Regions from separate parts of the Paenibacillus sp. FSL K6-2859 genome, predicted to be linked through region 4. Evidence: riboswitches for the same ligand, from Rfam matches in the RefSeq annotation. Region 4 holds a riboswitch; each other region holds the start of a gene.
The links. Region 4 has a riboswitch for cyclic di-AMP ahead of MHB64_RS31940 (C40 family peptidase). Riboswitches for the same ligand answer to the same signal wherever they lie in the genome.
Positions count from the first base shown of each region.

Region 1: linked by a shared signal. The riboswitch ahead of MHB64_RS00190 (3D domain-containing protein) and the one ahead of MHB64_RS31940 (C40 family peptidase) in region 4 are both predicted to bind cyclic di-AMP.
Region 2: linked by a shared signal. The riboswitch ahead of MHB64_RS00540 (C40 family peptidase) and the one ahead of MHB64_RS31940 (C40 family peptidase) in region 4 are both predicted to bind cyclic di-AMP.
Region 3: linked by a shared signal. The riboswitch ahead of MHB64_RS16385 (APC family permease) and the one ahead of MHB64_RS31940 (C40 family peptidase) in region 4 are both predicted to bind cyclic di-AMP.

Region 1 is NZ_JBBOYU010000001.1:41,144-44,279, reverse strand. It holds gene rnmV (ribonuclease M5) at 1-230, opposite strand, end outside; gene MHB64_RS00190 (3D domain-containing protein) at 406-1,569, opposite strand; cyclic di-AMP (ydaO/yuaA leader) riboswitch at 1,851-2,080, opposite strand; gene MHB64_RS00185 (TatD family hydrolase) at 2,278-3,048, opposite strand; gene MHB64_RS00180 (HD domain-containing protein) at 3,091-3,136, opposite strand, start outside.
Region 2 is NZ_JBBOYU010000001.1:112,047-115,182, reverse strand. It holds cyclic di-AMP (ydaO/yuaA leader) riboswitch at 21-158, shown strand; gene MHB64_RS00545 (C40 family peptidase) at 212-640, shown strand; cyclic di-AMP (ydaO/yuaA leader) riboswitch at 1,000-1,141, shown strand; gene MHB64_RS00540 (C40 family peptidase) at 1,147-1,638, shown strand; gene MHB64_RS00535 (GNAT family N-acetyltransferase) at 1,841-2,326, shown strand; gene MHB64_RS00530 (c-type cytochrome) at 2,454-2,810, shown strand; gene MHB64_RS00525 (4a-hydroxytetrahydrobiopterin dehydratase) at 2,893-3,136, opposite strand, start outside.
Region 3 is NZ_JBBOYU010000001.1:3,721,202-3,724,337, forward strand. It holds gene MHB64_RS16385 (APC family permease) at 16-1,833, opposite strand; cyclic di-AMP (ydaO/yuaA leader) riboswitch at 1,957-2,114, opposite strand; gene MHB64_RS16390 (disulfide oxidoreductase) at 2,311-2,775, opposite strand; gene MHB64_RS16395 (DsbA family protein) at 2,772-3,136, opposite strand, start outside.
Region 4 is NZ_JBBOYU010000002.1:267,911-271,046, reverse strand. It holds partial or broken gene MHB64_RS31950 (methyltransferase domain-containing protein) at 1-305, shown strand, start outside; gene MHB64_RS31945 (TVP38/TMEM64 family protein) at 791-1,354, shown strand; gene MHB64_RS31940 (C40 family peptidase) at 1,503-1,973, opposite strand; cyclic di-AMP (ydaO/yuaA leader) riboswitch at 1,978-2,111, opposite strand; partial or broken gene MHB64_RS33995 (AAA family ATPase) at 2,585-3,127, opposite strand.

The sequences.
Region 1 (3,136 bases), on a different contig from region 4:
GCATGCTTGCAGCCCGGCACCTTTGCAGACACAATCTTGCGGATTCGTTCACCGGCGTGATCCGGGTCCGTAAGAATAATCACCCCTCTACGCTCCATAGCAAGCGCGATCTTCGCAATTACGGTCCGGTCTACAGCCGAGCCCCCTGTTTCGATCGTATCTGCTTCTACAGCGCGTTTAACAGCGACGGTATCACTCTTACCTTCGACGACAATTAGTTCCTTAATCATATCTCTGACTCCTTCCAAAAAAAGCAAAAAAGAAGAGGTTTCGCTCCTCTTCTTTTGGTTAAAGAATGTATAAGTGATGAGCGGTTGCTCTGCGATCAACGAAATGATCATCTGGCGTTCCTTAACGGTTATCATCACTATAGCTTATCAAAGAATAATTTGCAAAAGCTTCAGCCTAGTTTAACTCCGGCTTCACAGGTCCAATCACATAAACGGTTCGTGATTTACGACCGAAATTACGAACATGGCTCAGTGAATCGTAGTAGACATCTACTTTATTGCCCTTAATGGCACCGCCAGTATCTTCTGCTCGGCGGAATCCAAGTCCCTCGATATATACCCACCAGCCAATAGGAATTACATTCGGATCTACAGCAATTGTGCGACCTTCCGTTACGCGTGTTCCGGAAGCCGTTTTGGTACCTATACCTGCCTCTTCTGACGAATAAGCTGTCATGGAGACATTCTTAATCATCTTCTTGTACTCAAAGTCTACGCCAGCCTTGCTTGTGACGTTATTAGTCTTGGCGCTAACTTTAGCCGTTTTTGAAGTGGTGTTTGATTTGGAAGTTGTTGTAGTCTTAGCTACAGCCGGCTTAGGAAGTGCTTTGGTACCAACGGCAATAATCTTATCTTTCGTTACCGTTTGTACTTCCTTACCAATCATGCGCATAGAGGCCAGTTCTCCGTCTTGGTAGATCTTTTCAATATGCTGAATCATGACGCCTGGTTTGCCTGCCTGTGCCACTCTAACTGTTCCCACAGTAAGGGAGGGGTCTGCTGTCTTGATGACTCTGAAGGGTAAGTCAGTTGTTCGCTGTACGGTCTGTTTGTTGATGCGAACAATCTTAACCTCCATGTTTGCAGAAATGGTGGTGTCTAACGAAGGGAAAATCTTATCATGACCTTCTAGGGTAATGCCCATTTTCTCAATTGCTTTACCAATTGTATCCTCGGTCGTATATAACGTTTTTGTTGCTCCATCCGCAGTAAGACTAATTTTCTGCGCACGATTGATAACGACACGGTCACCGTCTTTTATTTCATCACTCAGACCTAAAGATAGTTCATCATGCGGCTGTAGCGAAATTTGCTCTTTCTCCAACACATCACCAAGAAGCGCTTCCCGCGTTTCAAGCGTCTGTGTTTGCCCGTCTATTACTAAAAATAATTGTTTGTTACTTTGACCGTGTACGTACAGCAGAATAAGTAACGCGATAGCGACTGAAATCACGCCTGCAAGTAAAAGCACGCGAGTATTTACTTGCTCCCACCGTAATGCGAAAGACCTGCTGGATGACTGCGAATCATGGGATACTTCTGGTTGGAATACGCCCATTCTCTCCATCCTCCTTACATAGCCCCGTCGTCAATTGTATATCATGAGGACTGAATTCCTTTGACGAAACTATTTGAGATTGTCACAGGACACGCACGTAATAACTTAGCGTCTCCTGCTCATGGATCGCCTGCTCGGCACAGCTACTCCCACCCCTGTTATATAACAGTATGTGGGTAACATTCTATTTATTCAAAAATAAAAAAGCCTAAAAAGAGTTCAACTGAGGACTCTTTCGTGGCTTCTCCAATATCAGAATAGAGAATGCTTGTGCACGAGGTTGCCTCTCTTACTTGCGCTTACGGGGTTAGCTGTCGGGTTCGGACGAAAGAGAGACGCCCTATTTCAGGTCACCCGCTCATGGCGGTTGCCCTTAAATTCACCCCAAAGACCACGTGAAGAAATCAAATACTGTCCTACGGCACGTCTAAACCGTATTTTAAATACAGGCATGCGGCAGGTCAATATTGGTTCCCCCGTTCTCCATACGGAGACTCAGCGAGACGATCCATGAATATATGGCTGTCACTGTAACACAGCTCACATCACTGAAAAGATGATATCCTGTTTTGATGCATGTTGTAAAGGACGATTCAACCACGTTTAAGCAAAAATATGGTTAAAATATTGTAATATTCAGCTGTTTTTATATTAAAAAAGTTTAATATATCGGCCATTCTCTATTTTTCGCCTGTTTTTCTCCCGTTTTCACTCAATCCCAAATCGTTCCAGTGCGTTCGCATACGTTATTTTAGCCAATTCTTCCCATGTTAACCCTTTAATTTCAGCTGCTGCCTCTGCTACCAGCTTCACATGAGCGCTCTCATTTCGCTTTCCGCGGAAGGGGTGCGGAGTCAAATATGGAGCATCGGTTTCGATCAATAATCGGTCTAGAGGGGTCTGCGCAAGTACTTCTTTTGGCACTCTTGCATTTTTGAACGTAATAGGTCCTCCAAAGGATAAATGAAAACCAAGATTCAAGCACATCTTAGCCGTTTCCCAGCTTCCAGAGAACGAGTGCATCACGCCTCCAACCTCATTTGCTTTTTCCTCCCGTAAAATCCGTACAACATCCTCATGGGCATCACGATCATGAATACAAATCGGCATATTCAGTTCGCGGGCTAGTCCAATTTGCTTGCGAAAAACTTCATGCTGCACATCCTTGGGAGAAGTATCCCAGTAATAATCCAGTCCGATTTCACCGATCGCCACCACTTTCTTATGACTGCATAGAGAAGCGATCCAATCGAGATCTCCATCTTTCATATCAATCGCATCCTGAGGATGCCAACCCACTGCCGCATAAATATAATCGTAAGATTCCGCCAGCTTCATCGTTGAGGGAATCGTCTCCCGATTAAATCCGATATTAATCATCTTGCTAACTCCTGCTTCTACAGCACGAGCGATAACTTCTTCGCGATCCTCGTCGAATTGAGGCGCATCCAGATGCGTATGTGTGTCAAACAGATACATTTTAACCTTCACTCCTTGTCAAAAATGCTATATTTTTTTGTATTATTTTGCAAAAATCTCTGCGATAGAAGAAGGCAATCGTGTAAGC
Region 2 (3,136 bases), on a different contig from region 4:
TGTCGATAAGTCACTATCTGGTGCATAAAACGCCGAATTCCTGGCACCAGGAAGTGGGGGAACCATATTTTGGGTGAATTGATCTCGCTTTGCAGGGATCATAGGGAAACTTCTACCGAATCCTTAAGCTAACCTCACAGGCATTGGAAGGGGTACAATTTTTTTGAAGAATTTAAGAAAAGCATGCGTCGCTGCGGCGCTAGGACTTGTGATGGCGTTCTCTATTGGTGGAGGAAGTGCCTTTGCAGATTCTAAGATGGACAGTGTTATTTCAAAGACAATTGGAGTTGCCTATAAAACCGGAGGCACTAGCACTGCCGGGTTTGACTGTTCTGGATTTACTACGTATGTATTCAAGAAGGTGGGTCTTTCTTTGCCCCGTACTTCAAAAGCTCAATATAATGTTGGAACTCCTGTAGCCAAAAGCAAGTTGCGTTCAGGTGACCTAGTTTTCTTTAACACATTGGGCAACGGCGTATCCCATGTCGGCATTTATGTTGGAAACGGAAAATTCGCACAATCATCATCTTCATATGGCGTAACCATCACTTCACTTAGCCAGTCCTACTGGGCCAATCGCTACGTTGGTGCTAAAAGAGTAATGAGTACTTCCTCATATCAAGCTGTAGCCTACGATTAATACTTCGCCACAACTAAACCACACAATTACATTATATAGGACCTGGGTTTGATTATTGACTTAATCGAATCCAGGTTTTCTTTTGCCTCATTATATTCTTTACACCTCTAGAACAGACTTTAAACACTTTTATTTGATAAAAATTTCAATAAATATAAAAATTAGTTTAATATTATCGCTTACATATGCATTTTTTCTTTAAAAAAACGAATTTTTCTGCATGATTATGTTAAAAACGATTGCCAAGCGGCACTCTGTTTGTTACAATAACTGCAGTAAGATTTTAGTAACATTTTTGTAATCATTAAGTTGTTATTTACAAAGGTTTTGTCATGTATTGATTACAAGCTATTCCTAATCAACAGTATCAGCCGAGTTTCCTGACTATTAGGAAAACGGGGGAACCAACTTTGGGTGAATTGACCTCCATTTTTAGAGGGGTCATAGGGGACCTTCAACCGAACCCTTAAGCTAACCTCGTAGGCATCCGGAAGGGGTATAAACTTTTGAAGAAGAAGCTAGCAGCAGCAGTACTTAGCTTTTCCATTATTTTCACCATTGGAGCAGGAAGCGCTTTCGCGGATTCCAAAATGGATAAAGTGATCGACAAGACCATCGGAACTAAGTACGTATCCGGCGGCATCTCCACAAATGGATTTGATTGCTCCGGATTTACAATGTATGTATTTGATAAAATTGGTATTAACCTACCACACCAATCAGGTTCCCAGTTTCAAATGGGTACTGCTATCTCCCAAGATGATTTAAGATCTGGAGATCTTGTATTCTTCAATACAAGTGGCAAGGGTGTCTCCCATGTCGGTATTTATGTCGGTGAAGGCAAGTTTGCACACGCATCTTCCTCACGCGGTGTAACGATTAGCTCCCTGAGTGATAGCTACTACGTGAAACGCTACATCGGTGCTAAACGCATTATGAGCACGGATGCTTATCATTCTGTTGCTTCTGAGACAGAAGATAATGATGATGTTCAATAAGTAAATCGTACATAGGCTCTTTTCCAAGATGTTGATTCTTGGGGAAGAGCTTGTTTTTTGTCTTATTTAGTATTTACCCCTCTCAGAATTTGTAAAACAATAATTTCATAAATTTCTGAGTCGACCAAGCCTATTTTTGTATATAATTAGTATACTTTCTTATATTTTAAAGTAACCCCCGTGAAAGGAGGTCCTTAACCTTATGATAAATTCCTCTGTTACTTTTCATGTAGCGCCTATGGAGACCAGTCACGCGGAAGAGATTTGCAACTGGGATTACACTGCCCCTTATAATATTTACGGCTGGATGCCATGGGAGCAAATGCAGGCTCTTGGAATCGAGTTCGGTGACCCTCAGCTACGTAATGAGCAATATGTCTCCATATTAAATGGGCAAGGGATTTTGTGTGGATTCGCGCAATTGTTTCCAATGGAAGGTGTTGTTCGCTTGGGGATTGGCATGCGCCCTGATCTATGCGGCCAAGGTCTAGGCAAAACATTCATGGATGCAATCGTGCAAGCAGCCTTAATTCGTTATCCTGAGCGTGAGATTGATCTAGAGGTATTGACCTGGAACCAGCGGGCGATCCGAACTTACCAAAAGTGTGGATTTACGATTACCGATACGTATGAGCGCCTAACCCCCACAGGAAACAAACCTTTTTATTGCATGGTCTATGACAAATAATATTAAATTCCATATTTTTCAATGATTTGATGGCATTGTCGTTCATTTTTTTGTCACAAACCCTATGATAACGCTTCACCTTGAGCTATAATGTAGGGAGCAGCTTACATAGAAGGGACGAACTGGGATGCAGAAATGGATCATGAGCGGTTTGTTTTTTGCCGCCTGTGCCTTTGCGGTAGTACTTATGTTTACACTTCCAGGTAAAGAAGAGGTAGCTGAACAGAATAAGCCGACGATGCCGGAAGTCCAATTGGATGCGGCAAAGGCGGAAGCAACCGTGAAAGCCAGCTGTATTACCTGTCACGGCGATCAGCTTCAAGGTGGAGTTGGACCCAGTCTTCAAAATGAAGGCGGTCAACATGATGCTGAAGCAATCTACAGTATTGTAACTAAAGGACGCGGTCAAATGCCTTCCTTTAAAGAAAAGCTAGCCCCTGAGGAGATTGCAAACGTCGCCCTCTGGCTCGCAGAGAAAAAGTAACTACCAAAGCAACTAAAAACGCCCGTGCCTGAAGATAGTTCACTATCTGCGCACGGGCGTTTATTTATGAGTTTGGGTGACACTAACGATTTTTCTCAAAGGCTTCATTAAATTCATGTGCCTCTCGAATATCTAGAGCTGTAATACCGTCTTCCTCATTTGATTTCAGCCGTAAAGTCACTGTCTTATAATCAATTGTAATATGTGGATGGTGATCAAAGGCTTCTGAAATGGTGGCTACTTCATCAACGAAAGCAATACCCTTCATATATTGACTGAACATATATTTTCGCACCATGGTATTCTCTTCCAGCTTCCAACCTTCC
Region 3 (3,136 bases), on a different contig from region 4:
CTCCTTAATAATCCATTATTTATTCAAATGATAGGGGACAGTCGCAACTACAACATCTTTTGAATTCATTAGATACGAACGGATTAAAAAGCTGGTCTGATTATGAAGTACAGCTTGCCACCAATGCTTAGTTATAAACTGTGGAATCAGAATCGTGATATGATCCGTCGCTGCGGTCTTCCACTCCACGGTATCAATAAATTTCACTAACGGACGAATAATACTGCGATATCTGGAACGAAGTACAATCAGGCGTACACCCGGATTCCATTCCTCCCACCGTTGCTCCATCTTTTGAATGTCCTCTTCATCAAAGCCAACATACACGGCTACTACATTATCTGTTAGAGACTTGGCATAGCTGATGGAATGCAGTAAAGCACGTGTTACACCAGCAACAGGGACAACAACCGTACTTCCTTTAATTAAAGGTTTATCCGTAGCCGGACATATACGAAGCTGATCTGCTGTGTTCAAATAGTGCTTGTGAATGCGGTGGAACACAAACATTACAGCAGGTAAGAAAATGAACGCCATCCATACGCTTGAGAACTTAGTAATGATAAAAATAAGCGTAATTGTCAATGTAGTCAGCATACCGATGGTATTTACAACAAATCTTTTTTTCCATCCCGCTGGTTTGGTTTTAAACCAATGAACCATCATTCCTAGCTGGGACAATGTGAACGGAATGAAGACACCTACCGCATAAAGAGGAATCAAGCTTTCTGTATTTCCGTGAAATGCAGCTACAAGTACAGCAGACAGAACACCTAGAAAAATAATACCATTTGAGAAACCTAGACGGTCACCACGAACCATAAAAGCATGTGGCATATATTTATCTTTTGCAAACATAAAGGCGAGCAGCGGGAACGCTGAGTAAGCTGTATTAGCTGCTAAGAATAAAATGACTGCTGTAATCCCTTGAATGAAAAAATATAAAGTTCCGCGACCAAAGGTCGATTCAGCGATCTGAGAAACAACCGTTGCCTTTTCATCAGGCACTATACCGTACCAATAGGCCAGTAATGTGATACCTGTAAACATAAATCCAAGTATAACCCCCATGACCATTAAGGTCTTGGCTGCATTCTTTTCAGCCGGTGCTTTAAAGTTTGGAATGGCATTAGATACAGCCTCTACACCCGTAAGTGCCGAACAGCCAGAACTGAAGGCTTTTAATAGTAGAAACAAACTAACATTGGAGACGGCGCTGCCTATTTCAGGGACATTCGCATGTACGCCACCTGCTGCATATTTAATAACACCGGAGATAATCAAAACTACAATCGACACCACAAACAAATACACTGGGATTGCGATAAATGAAGCCGATTCTGTAACTCCGCGAAGATTAATCAATGTTAGAAGAATAATTACGGATACAGCAATAAGAACCGTGTGATTATGAAGACTTGGAAACGCTGATGTGATCGCATCTGTCCCTGCCGAGGCACTAACAGCTACGGTCAGAATGTAATCCACTAACAAAGACCCTCCTGCTAAAAGCCCTGTCGGAACACCAAGATTACTCTTGGCAACGATGTAAGCTCCTCCTCCTTGCGGATAAGCGTAGATCGTCTGCCGATAGGATAAAATCAGGATGGCCAGCAGGCCCAATACGGCTAATGCAATTGGCAGGGAATACCAGATGGCAGTAAACCCCGCAGCCACCAGTACAATCAGAATTTGTTCCGTTCCGTAGGCTACAGACGAGAGCGCATCAGAAGACAGGACAGCCAGTGCTTTAACCTTGGATAACTTTTCATGATCGAGTTCGTTCGACTTCATCGGACGCCCGATCAATAGTCGTTTTACCTTGCTTACCATGGTGGATACAGTTCCTTTCTTTGGGAGCTGAAACGGAATTTCCGCGCGCTGTTTTCATTGGTGGATTTCATAAATGCAGACACAAAAAATAGCATACGGAAATGATCCGCATGCTATGCATGGTCATTATCCCACCTTGCTTACGAGGTTAGCTGGCGGATTCGGGCTGTGGTTTAGCCCTACGGTACAAGTCCAATCGACCTATTCCGATTCACCCCATTGGCACATATGCCAAGTTTGGTTCCCCCGTTTTTCCTAAGAAAATTCAGCGCATATTCAACTTCTCACAAGGTCTAATATTAGTCTACAAAGTGTATGCAGTAAAGCGTTGAAAAAAATGAAAAAAGAATGAAAAAACATCCAAAAAGCGCAAATACAGCGTCTAATTGGATGCTCTCTTTCATTCTCTTCAATTATCCCTCTGGGTCGTGTTTTTAGTCACTTTTCACATTTTTTCGTTCCTTCAAAGTTGAAAAATCAAAATCCTAAACTTTCTTCTGTTTCTAATTCCATCACTTCTTCTTCCTTGCGTCCGTACCAAAGTAAAATACTTATTAAAGCAAACGCGATTAAAGCAAGAAAAGGAATCGTAATGAATCCGAAATAGTTCAAGTAATCCTTATTACAAGGAACACCAATTGTACAAGGAAGCACTTTACTTAACGCAGGAATCTTCTGCTCCGCATAATGATAAATCGAGATACTGCCACCAATCAAGCTTAATGGAAGTACATATGGGATAATCCTTTTATCTCCTCGAAACGTCGCAATTCCCAAGAGGAATAACTGAGGATACATAAAAATTCGCTGGAACCAGCAAAGCTTACAAGGTTCATATTTCAATACTTCGCTCAAATACAAGCTACCAGCTACAGCAACTAAAGAGACGAACCAGGCCAGATACAGGCAGTTACGCTTGCAAAAAGATAGGAACTTTGTCACTTTGCCTCCACAGCTTTTGCGGCGTCGTTAATTTCAGTTGAAATCGCTTCAATGTTAAAAGGATCCGCAATCATTACTCCATTGATGTAAAGGGATGGTGTAGTCGTCACCCCAGCTTCACTAGCTAACTGCATACCCTTATTCAGCTCATCTGCATACGTACGATCCTTAATATCTTTACGAAGCAGTTCGTAATCGATAGCTAACTTCTCTTTCTCCGCAAGGCTTACTAAGAAATCTTCAGTCGCCCATTCTTCACTTTCATCACCTTGCTGAGCATATACAGCATCATAGAACTTCCAGAACTCATCATTATTCTGATGATAAACAGATAATGCAGCAAGTGAGGCCGTTTCAGAGT
Region 4 (3,136 bases):
GCCTCACGTCAGGTAGGTGATCAGGGCCATGTAATCGGTGTGGACATGACGCTAGAGATGATCAGCCGCGCAAGGTATAACGCCAATAAAGGGAAATTCAATAACACGGAATTTAGATTGGGTGAAATTGAACATCTTCCCCTCGCCGACAATTCTGTAAATGTGATTATCTCTAATTGTGTGATTAACCTCTCACTGGATAAACAGCAAGTATTCCATGAAGCCGTGTTCTTCAGCCTGGCGCTCGTCTGGCCATCTCTGATATCGTAACTACAGCGGAACTCCCCCCTGAGATCGAGTTTAATAATGTCCCAAACATATCAATCAGTACACTCCTTTCGGATCCAAAGTTCAGATAAGGAGATTAGTAACTACTGCTGGAAGCTTACTTGTAAAAGCCTCTATTAGCTTACTACAGCCAACATACAGCGCGGGGCATATTCTCTCAAGATAAGGAATAGACCGGCCTTTAAAGCTATTTTAGCGCACTTTAAGAACTTTAGTACAAGACCCAGTAGTCCTTTGAAAAGGATAATTATGAATTACTTATCGTTTAAAGCTACTTGTTTACCATTAAGAATGATTGTAGAAGTTGAAAGCAATACTCCACAATCAACTAGTGACGGAGATGTCGACGCATTTCTATAATAAAGATTAATATTAGATCCAATGAAAAGAGAACTATAGGTGACTAGTTGAAATCACGCATAGTTCTTTTTTTATTTTATTGCTTAGATTTTACCTGTTATAATGAGATGAGCATTACCCTTTAGTAAAGGAATTGATTTGAATGGCCTCGTATATTGTTGAGTTTTTAAGGGAGAGTGGCTTTTTCGCTATTGTCATAAGCTTGTCTCTAAATATTTTGATTAGCATTTTCGCTTTTATACCCAGCGTATTTCTCACAGGGGCAAACATCACTTTTTTTGGATTTTATAATGGATTGATTATTTCCTTCTTAGGAGAAGTACTTGGGGCCATCATCAGTTTTATACTATATCGTAAGGGATTCTTATATCTGACAAAGGCAGCAAACAAAGAAAATAAATATCTGAAGCGGCTTCAAAAAACATCAGGTTATGAGGCTTTCTTTCTCATCATCGCTCTAAGGATATTGCCCTTTATCCCTTCCGGTTTAATAAATATCGCCAGTGCTTTAAGTCGTGTTAGTTGGGTAACATTTGGATTAGCAAGTATGATCGGAAAATTACCAGCACTCATCATTGAGGCTTATTCTGTTCAACAACTACTAATTCTCAGCACTGAATATATTGGCGTAGGTTTAGTTGCAGTAAGTATCCTGGGCTTGCTGATGGTTTGGTCGATACGTAAAAAACTTTCTGCAAAACAGTGAGTGTATAGAGTCTATTTAAGAAAGTTACTTTTTCAAACGGATAACTGCCCGTAAGCAAATTTATTTTCGTTTAATCCTAAAATTAACCAGAAAAAAAGATCGCCCCCGTAGATTGGAGACGATCTTTTTTAATTCAGTTACTCTGAGATCAGCGACTCACCATTTTGGAATAGTTTGTTTCACTGACAACTCGGCGAGCAGTTACATATCGCTCCTGATAATACGTTTCCGACAAACTGCTGATTCTTACTCCCTTGCTGCTGGAAGAGTGTGAAAACTTATTGTCACCCACATAGATGCCTGCATGAGAAATTCCATTACCAAAGGTGTTAAAGAATACAAGATCCCCTTCGCGCAAATCCTCTTTTGCTACCGGTATACCTGTTCTAGCTTGCGATTGTGAAGTGCGTGGAAGATCATCCACGTTGAACTTCTTCAATACATAAAGTATAAAACCTGAACAGTCAAAACCTGATGTCGTAGTTCCTCCATAAAGATAAGGTGTTCCTACAACCTGATTTACTACGCTGTCCAATTTCACCTCGCTAGCATATGTACCTGTTGCTGCTGAAGCAAATATGAATGTGGCTCCCAACATGGAAATGATGACTTTCTTCAGAAACTTGTTCTCCCTTCAATGCCTACGGAGTTAGCTAAGGATTCGGTTAAAGGTTCCCTATATTCCCTTTCATTCAAGAATAATTCACCCAAAAATGGTTCCCCCGTTTTCAACGTTGAAATTCGGCAACTTATTAATATTTTGTAACTATTATTACTGTAGTCTATAGTCTAATAGTCTGTCAATGATTCTTAAAATTTTATCTTTCCACATATTTTCCACACAATTAACACATCATTTCTCTATAATTCTGTAGTAATCTTAAGGATTTCACCTAAAAAATTAGTGGTATAAAAATTACATTTTTGTATTAAGTCCATCCTAATTATTGTGAAAAGTTGAAGAGCGGTTAGCAAACCGGAATAAGTTTGCTAACCGCTCATTTATACTTTACTGTTCGCATTTAAATTATTATACTAAAGATTGATCTATCGCTTCCTCTGTTAACACCTCAGCTCCCATCATCATTTGATAATGCCCATGGTGATTATTAATATTCTCTCAAATACGCACAGATACTTATTCGTTGTATCCAATTGGATGTTCGAGATACATGTCATCACCAGCAAAGTAGGAACCATCATTGGCCCAAGAAAATAAGGCCCTGCAGATCACCCTTTCCTCTTCTCCAAATTTATCAAGAATATCATCGTTACTGTAATTCCCGAATATTTTGAATAATTCTCTATGATTCTCCGGATCAAATTTTGTACAGTCATTGAGGAACTATTTCGAGCATATTTTAATTCTTGCCACATGAGCTCATATGAAGTTTTAATAGGATTACTTTCGTGAGGTTCAACCTCTGTGACATCATCCACTTTTCTTATAGTCCAGAATGTTTCGTCTGCTCTACGTTTGCCCTGCGACCTATTGACTCATAATGTGTATTTCCATAAGGAAATTACCTATCTAATAAAGAATACGTTACTATTACTATTTAAGCTTGAGATCGGATCATCAATGACCACCACTTTATTTTCCGATATCAAATCCCTATTATTACTGCCGTTTAATAAATGCATAAAGTAAAGGAAAGTGACAAAGGTTTTTTCCCCTTCACTCAAAGTTTGATTTACATCTTGTTCATTGGACCGAATTAAACGGTAATTCCCACGATTCTGTGTATGCGCGAATTTAAAGTTACTGGGTATATATTCGTG